Regions from separate parts of the Ornithinicoccus sp. genome, predicted to be linked through region 2. Evidence: predicted binding sites of a transcription regulator. Region 2 holds the regulator's gene; the other holds the start of a gene.
The links. The regulator LexA, encoded in region 2, represses DNA repair genes until DNA is damaged. The targets are predictions, from matches to a motif close to TCGAACANNTGTTCGA.
Positions count from the first base shown of each region.

Region 1: a site for LexA is predicted at 2,449-2,464, ahead of AC1QRC_RS01235 (HNH endonuclease signature motif containing protein). Genes of this name have one in related genera too.

Region 1 is NZ_CM169976.1:229,237-233,443, forward strand. Features, by position in the region: gene hutH (histidine ammonia-lyase) at 1-187, opposite strand, end outside; gene AC1QRC_RS01220 (hypothetical protein) at 260-715, opposite strand; gene AC1QRC_RS01225 (MFS transporter) at 907-1,518, opposite strand; gene AC1QRC_RS01230 (ArsR/SmtB family transcription factor) at 1,659-2,285, opposite strand; gene AC1QRC_RS01235 (HNH endonuclease signature motif containing protein) at 2,535-4,207, shown strand, end outside.
Region 2 is NZ_CM169976.1:1,645,267-1,649,473, reverse strand. Features, by position in the region: gene AC1QRC_RS08370 (glycoside hydrolase family 65 protein) at 1-706, shown strand, start outside; gene AC1QRC_RS08365 (hypothetical protein) at 757-1,305, shown strand; gene AC1QRC_RS08360 (LysM peptidoglycan-binding domain-containing protein) at 1,344-1,808, opposite strand; gene lexA (transcriptional repressor LexA) at 2,035-2,784, shown strand; gene AC1QRC_RS08350 (hypothetical protein) at 2,900-3,373, opposite strand; gene AC1QRC_RS08345 (NAD-dependent protein deacetylase) at 3,493-4,207, opposite strand, start outside.

The sequences.
Region 1 (4,207 bases), 1.4 Mb from region 2:
CGGTCGAGATCCCGTAGTGCGGCACCGGGTCCTCGGCGAGGGCCTCGATGACCCGCCGGCTGGCCGTGATCCCCTCGAGTGCCTCCGCCGCGATCTCCACCGGGGCCCCGTGGCGGGCGACCGCGACGACCTCGGCGGGCGACAGGGGGCCGGTGCGGACGGTGACGGTGCTCAGTGGGTTGGTCATAGGTGACATTCCACCGGTCCCCGACCGTTCGGCATACCCATTGCCGTCGGGTTGTGTCTCACTGGTGAGACATCACGCCTGGTCGCCCGACGCCGCCTCTGCCTGGGCCGTGGCCGCGGTGACGCGTGCGGTGTTGATGCGCGGGAGGGCGTACCAGAGGAGGGCCAGGTGGGCCACGCCCGCGAGCAGGAACGGGGCACGCAGGGCCCAGTCCCGGCCGAGCACCGGCTCACCCAGCGTCACCAGCAGGCCCCCGAGGAGGGTCCCCAGGGAGATCGTGCCCCAGCCGAAGAACCGGTAGACCGAGTTGACCCGGCCGAGCAGGTGGTCGGGGATGATGCGCTGGCGCAGCGAGACGGTGATGACGTTCCACAGCACCATGAAGAACCCGCCGACGATGCCCACGAGCCAGAAGGCGGGCGCCCAGCTGACCAGGCCCATCACGGCAAACACGACCCCCGACCCGGCGATCGAGACCAGGAGTGCGGTGCCGTGCGTCAGCCGGGCTGCCGCCCGGTCGGCCAGCACGCGAGCCCAGGACGGCTCCGGCCGCCGTGCCGGTGAGCACCAGCCCGAACTGCCAGCCCTCGAAGAGGCCGAGGACCTCCTGGGCGAAGAGCACGATGAGGGCGAAGACCATCGCGCCGAGCATGTTCATCGCCCCCAGCAGGATCGCCAGGGAGCGGAGCAGGTCGTGGCTCCACAGCCAGCGGAACCCCTCACCGATCTCGCGGCGCCAGGCGATCTTGCCGCTGCTGGTCCGCCCCTTGGGCGCGAAGCTGCCGGCGAGGGCGAAGACCAGCGCCGCCGACACGGCCAGCATCCCTGCGTTGAGGAAGAAGGGCAGCGCCAGGGCGATGGCAATCACGACCCCGGCCAGCGGCGGGCCGACGAAGTTGTTCATGGTCATCTCGGCGCCCCAGAGTCGACCGTTCGCCTTCTCCAGCTGGGACTTGTCCACCACGGAGGGCATCAGGGTCTGGGCGGCGTTGTCGCGGACCACCTCGGCGAAGCCGATCAGCAGGGCGGCCAGGCAGAGCAGGGCGAGCAGCAGCCCCGCCGTCCCGTGGTGGCTCCGCCCCGTGTGCGAGTTCCTCCGGCGTGGGCAGGCCCTCCTGGTGCAGCAGCACCGCCACGCCCAGCGCCGCGATGACGACCAGCCTGGCCACGTCCATCCAGGCCACCAGGAGCCGTCGGTCCATGCGGTCGGTGATGACCCCTGCCGGCAACGAGAAGATCAGCCAGGGCAGGCGTGAGGCGAGCCCCACGAGGGCGATCAGCGTGGGCTCGCGGGTCAGCGACGAGGCCAGCCAGAGGACCGCGACCGCCATCAGGCCGTCGCCCAGGTTGGTGCACACCGACGCCGTGAACAGCTTGACGTAGTTGGGGCCCAGCCGGCGACGACCCTGGGTCGCGGTCGCCTCGGTCTCGGTTGCCTCGGTCTGACCGCCCTCCTGCTCGGGCGTGACACTCACGGCTTCGTCCCCTCGTCGGGTCTCTCGTCGGACTCCTCTTCGGACTGCTCCGGCAGCGCCGGTCGCCGGGTCGGATAGAGGCCCATCACGAGGGTGTAGGTCGCGTCCCCCTCCTTGGGCTGGTCCCAGAACTCCACCACGAGCTCGTTGAGTCGCTGCGCCCACTCGGCCGCCCGTGCCACCGGGATCCGGGCGTGCTTGGCCACGGCCCAGAAGTCCTCGGTGTCGGGCGGCAGCGCTGCCATCGCTGCGGCCGCCTGCGCCATCGTCCGCTGCTCGGCCCCCGCGGCCTCCCCGACGCGTTCGTACAGGAAGGTCCGCGCCGTCCGCCCGTAGTACTTGGCCTCCAGCGCACGCACCCGCACCGTGCGCACCACCCTGACCAGACCGGCGCGCTCCAGCACCTTGAGGTGGTGACCCACGGTGCCCTTGGGCTTGTCCAGCGCCTCCGCCAGCTCTGAGGTCGTGGCCGCCCGCTCGCGGAGCAGCTCCACGATCTGCGCCCGGGTCTCCTCGAACAGTGCGCGGTACTGCGCGGGGTCTTCCAGCGCGAGTGTCTCCGGGAGGTCGTAGTCGGGGTGGCTGTGCTGCGCCTCGCCGGGAACCTCGTTATGGTCGGCCATAATCGTATGGTCGGTATTTCCCGACCATTTGTCAACGCACCGGCAACCAGCTGCCCTCGACCAGCCCTGTCGACCAGCCCTGTCGCGCGATCCCCCGCGGTTCGTCCACAACGCGGGATTGGCCGGCCGGTCATCCACAGGTGCGCGTGGAGCTCCCGCTCTGTCGGACTGGTGTTCTAGACTGGGGGCACCAGCAAAGTTCCGGTTCGGAAGGGCCGGGACCCGGACCGCGGAGGGGCGGTGAGATCGGTGGCGGACTACCCAGACACTGCTCTCGCCTCGGCGCGCGAGGACGTCCCGGACGCGGAGTGTGAGCACTGGCAGGCGATCGACGCCGTGGACTGGGCGTGCGAGCCGGCCACCTATGGGATCACGGAGGAAGACCTCGAACGCGCCGCCCGGAAGGATCGTCTCCTGTGGCTCGTCCCGCCCGAATCCGGCACGACCGCCGAAGCATCCGATTCCGGCACGACCACCGAGCCGCTCAACCCCGCCGCGCTCTCCGCACTCTTGACCGCAACCCTGGATGTCGCGGGCTTCCCCCGGCACGTGGCCGACCAGCTCTGTGCCCTGATCCCCGTGATGGCTACCCGCGACAACCCCGCCCCCGGCGACCACGACCCCGGCGACAACGACCCCAGCCACAACAACCCCGACAGCCCCGATCCCGAAAGGGCAGATTCCAGCACTCCTCGACCGACCAACCGGGAGCTCGCCGATGCTTCCGACGCCCTGGTCATCATCGGTCGGTGGACCGATGCCTGCCTGTTCGACGTCATCCGTGACATGGCCATCGTGACCGGCGAGGAACTCCTGGCACGCAAGAAGGTCGCCGACCCGTCCGAGCTGTCCAAGACCGCCCGCGAACGGTGGCGGGCCATGACCAAGTCGGCCATCGCCAACGAACTCCAGGTGCTCACCGGGTGGGGCATCCAGGACTGTCACGACCGGGTCGGCTTCGCGCTCGCTCCCCGCTGGGTGACGCGGGCGGCCGAGCACGCGCTGGCGATCGGCGACGTCGACTGGCGCCAGGTGCGGACCGTGTGGCAGGCCTGTCGGCACCTACCCCCCGAGGTCGCTGCCGACATCTTCGATCGCACCCTCGGGCCCGGCTCGCGGTGGGCTCCGGATCCTGACGACGAGGAATCCGGTGGCGGAGCACGCCAGTCCTTCGGCCAGCTCCAGGACGCCCTGAACCGCGAACTGATCCGCGCTACGGGCACGGATCCCCGCAAGGCGCGTGCCGAGCGTCGGGCGGCAGTCGCTCGCCGCGATGCCTTCGCCGTCCTCGAGGACAACGGCACCGGGACGCTGACCGTCACCGGGGGCACCAGCAACGTGGTGGGTGCCATCGCGCGGATCGACAAGGCCGCCCGAGCCGCCCGGGCCGCCGGAGATCCCCGCACGCTCGCCCAACTCCGGTCCGATATCGCCCTCGGTCTGGTCCTCCACGGCACGCTCATCCCCACCCAAGGAGGCGCGCCGGACGACGCCTCTCAGGGGGACGTCAGACCGGAGACCGACGGGTCGAGCGATGCCCCCTCAGGCAGCACCCCGCCCACCAGCGCCTTCTCCGACGAGGCCGAGGTCATCGGCGAGGTCGGGGAGATCGTGGCTCGCATCCTGGCGGCCCAACCCCAGATCGCTCTCGAGATCGTGGTGCCGCTCGATGCGCTCACCGATGTCGGTTCCACCGGGGTGGCTCACATCCCGGGCTACGGCTACATCACCGCCGAGCACGCCCGCGAACTGGCTCTCGAAGCGAACGTCCTGCACCGCATCGTGTACGACCCGCTCGACGGAAGGCTCGTCGAACGCACCGTCCAGGCCTACCGGCCCGACCAGGCCATGCGCGACCAGATCCGGGCGGCCGACCGACACTGCAGGGCGCCCGGGTGCACGGTGCCGGCCGAGCGGTGCCA
Region 2 (4,207 bases):
CGAGGGCATGTTCATCCCCTACGACGCGGCGGTCGGGGTGCATCCCCAGGACACGCACTTCCTGGAGCGCGAGGTCTGGGACCTGGAGACCACGCCGGCGGACAAGCGGCCCCTGCTGCTGCACTACCACCCCCTGGTCATCTACCGGTTCCAGGTGCTCAAGCAGGCCGACGTGGTGCTGGCGATGTACCTGTCGGGGCAGGACTTCTCTGCCGAGGAGAAGCGGGCCAACTTCGAGTACTACGACCCGATCACCACGGGTGACTCGACGCTGTCCGCGGTCGTGCAGTCCATCGTCGCCGCCGAGGTGGGCCACGCCGATCTGGCGCTGCGCTACTTCTACGCGGGTCTGTTCGTCGACCTCAGTGACCGGCACGGCAACACCACCGACGGGGTCCACGTGGCCTCCACCGGTGGCGTGTGGAGCGCCCTGGTCGGCGGATTCGGCGGCATGCGGGACCACCACGGCGAGCTCACGCTCGACCCCCGGCTGCCGGCGGACTGGAGCGAACTGTCCTGGCCGATGTCCTGGCACGGGTCCCGGCTGCGGGTCACCGTGCGACAGGAGGAGATCGCCCTCCAGGTGGAGTCGGGAGAGCCGGTGGACCTGTCGGTCCGCGGCGAACGCGTCACCGTCAGCGCCGACGAAACGGTGCTTGCCCTCCAGGGCCACGGACCGGTCCTGACCGCGGCAGACGGGGTCTGATCCCGGTCGACAATGCGGTATGCACCCCGGTTTTGTGGTGAGGTGGAGGCATGAGTGACCCTCACGAACCACAGCACGACGACCGTGCGCCCTCCGACCCGGTGCTCCCGGCGACCGGCGAGCCGACGCCCGGGGAGTCGGAGATCGACCGTCTCGTCGCGCAGGTCCAGGGTCCGGACGACAGGGTCGGCATGGCCGCCCTGTGGCGCGTGACCATGCACCTGCCGCACTGGTGGTTCATCGCGGTCGGTGAGGAGGGGCTGGAGTCACCTGCCGCCGCGGAGGTCGACGGTCAGCTGGTGCTGCTGGCCTTCACCGACGCCGCCCGCGCTCGGCATTTTGCCGTACAGCAGCAGATGATCGCCGAGGGCGAGGACCTGGCCGCCATCGCCCTGCCGCCCGGTGAGGTCGTCGACTCGGCGGCCGCGTACCGCTCCGCCGACATCGCGGGGCTGATGTTCGACTCCAACATCAGCGGCTTCTACCTACCCGTCGACCAGATGGGCGCCCTGTGGGATGCCGTCATGGCCGAAGACAGCGAGTCCTCCGCGGACAGCGAGCCCTCCCCCGAGGAAGACGGGCGCACCCCCGAGAACTGAGGGCTCCCCTCCAGCCCGCGGGGATCGTCGCCTGCTGCTCAGTTGCCGGGGATCTCCAGGGTCTGGCCCGCCTGCACGTGCAACGTGTTCATCTCGTTGGCCAACTGGATCTGCACGATCGCCGCGTCCAGGGGCAGCTCCGGCAACTCGGTGGCCGCGATCTGGGACAGGGTCTGCCCCGGCTGCACGACCACGGTCTCCGAGCTCGACGCCCCCGCGGGCGCCATCGTGGCGACCAGGGCCGCCACCGAGACGGCCACCAACAGGGAGACGGTGCCGGTCACGACGAGGCGGCCCCGTCGCGTGATGCGGGCGCGCGCCCGGCGCGGGGCCGTGGTCCTCGCGTCCTCACCCACCACCCGCAACCGGGCGGGCGTCGCCGGGTGGGCCTGGACCGGAGCCGGCTCGCCCGGGCGGACCAGCCGCAGGTGCCCGCGACCGCCCCGGCTGCCCCGCTGCGCGGGTGCGTCGTCCAGGTCGTGCAGTACCGGTGCTGCGCTCATTGGCTCTCCCTTTCGTCGGTCGTCCCGATCGTCGCGAACACGCGTGCGATAGAACGTCTGTCCCATGTGTAGCACAGTCGTACGACTCCTGTCGACACGCCGCGTCGAACAGATGTTTGCCCACGGCGGGTCTTGGTCGTACGCTTGTTCATGAGGCACAGCACAACAGACGCCACCGACAGAGCGTCTGACCAGCAGGAATAGGCACGAGGGGTAGGAGAAGACAATGGCCAAGATCCACGAGTTCCCGGACCGTGACGCAAGCCGCCCGGAGCTGACCGTGCGGCAGCGCAGGGTGCTGGACATGATCCGCGAGTCGGTCGACACGCGGGGCTATCCCCCCAGCCTGCGCGAGATCGGCGAGGTCGTCGGGCTCACCTCCCCCTCCTCGGTGGCACACCAACTCAAGATGCTGGAACGCAAGGGCTACCTGCGCCGGGACCCGAACCGGCCGCGGGCGATCGAGATCGTGCTGCCCGGGGCTGACGGGCAGAGCACCGGCTACCGCAGGTCCGCAGGAGGCGGCGTGGCCGCCGACCACGACGAGGCTGCGGTCCCGTCAGGGTTCGCTGACGAGACCGGCATCGGCGATGCCCGCCCGGAGGCCCAGTACGTGCCGCTCGTGGGCCGGATCGCCGCCGGCGGGCCGATCCTGGCAGAGGAGGCGGTCGAGGACATCTTCCCGCTGCCCAAGCAACTCGTCGGGGACGGCGAGGTCTTCCTGCTCAACGTCGTCGGCGACTCCATGGTGGACGCCGCGATCTGCCACGGTGACTGGGTCGTGGTGCAGCGGCAGCAGGATGCCGACAACGGCGACATCGTGGCCGCGCTCCTCGACGACGAGGCCACCGTCAAGACCCTGCGCCGCAAGGACGGCAAGGTCTGGCTCATGCCGCACAACGAGGCCTACGACCCGATCGACGGCGACCACGCCGTGATCCTGGGCAAGGTCACGGCGGTGCTACGCCGCATCTGAGGACACCCGCGCCAGCCGCCCGGACGGGCGGTGCTGTGTCGCGGCACAGACCGGTGCCGCCCGCCGACCCCTCCAACCCCTTCGGCGGGCGGCACCGTCATCTCTGCGGACCCCCTCACCCGGGGTACAAACCCATGCGCTGCAGATGCTGGGCTCCAGGGTGGTGCCCGCCGGCATAGGAGGCAGCGTGCGCCGCGGGACGGTCCGAGGAGTAGCCGGAGAGACCGCGCGCCAGGTGCTCCTGCTCGGCGGGGACGTCAAGCTCCGGGTCGGCCCCCACCGCCCCGCGCAGCCCGTAGTAGGTCAGCCACGCGTCCGGCGTGGCCTGCACCGCGTCGGGGTCCTCGGTCAGCGTCGGGCCGTACTCGATCGCCTCCCCGGAGTAGGGCACCAGAAGCCCGTCCTCGTGCTGGACCGCGCCATACAACGGCACGACCCGGACCCCTTCACCGTGCCGGATGAGCGCCCATGCGGGGTGCCCGTCACCGGAGTCGAGGAAGACCTCCACCAAGTGGCCCGCCGGGCGCCGGTCCAAGTCGAACACTGGCTGGCCGGCCGCCCCCGATAGCTGCTCCTGCGTCATGCTCATCGCGCACCTCCGGGCGAAAGGGAGCGGGGACGTCCCGGTCCCTGTCTCCGACGGTAGCCCTCCCCCGGCGCCGGCGCGACCGGGACCACCGTGGCGCGGTCACGCCGTCGCGCACTCCCTCACCCGAGGTCGTCGACGAGGCGGGGCAGCACGTCGCCCAGGAGCGCATCGAGCCTGATCGTGGCCTCGGCCTCGGCACGGGTGGCACCACGTGTCAGCAAGATCACGGGCATGTCGAGCCGGGCGGCACGCCGCACGAACCGGTATCCGCTCATCACCTGTAGGGAGGACCCCGCGACCAGCAGCGCCCCCGCCTGCTCGACCATCTCGAAGGCCCGCTCCACCAGCGGTTTGGCGACCGACCCGCCGAAGAACACCACGTCCGGCTTCAGCCGGTCCGAGCCACACACCACGCAGTGCGCTAGCCGGAAACGCGCCACCGCGCCTTCGGGCAGCACCACGTCACCGTCCGGTCGCACCTGCCCCGCGTCGGCCGTGAACCCCGGGTTCGCCAGGGCCAGCCACTCGTGCACGACCTCCCGGTCGTAGGCCTCGTCACAGGACAGGCAGATCACCCGGGCCAGGTTCCCGTGCAGCTCCAGGACGTTGCGGGAGCCGGCCTGCTGGTGCAGACCGTCGACGTTCTGGGTGATCACCCCCGACACCAGGCCAGCCGTCTCCAGCGCCGCGAGGGCCCGGTGGGCGGCGTTGGGTCCGGCCGCCGCGAAGCGTCGCCACCCCGCGAAGCTCCGGGCCCAGTAACGGCGCCGGTTCTCGGTGGACGCCAGGAACTCGGCGTACTGCATCGGTTGCACCCGGCGCTGACCGTCGGGC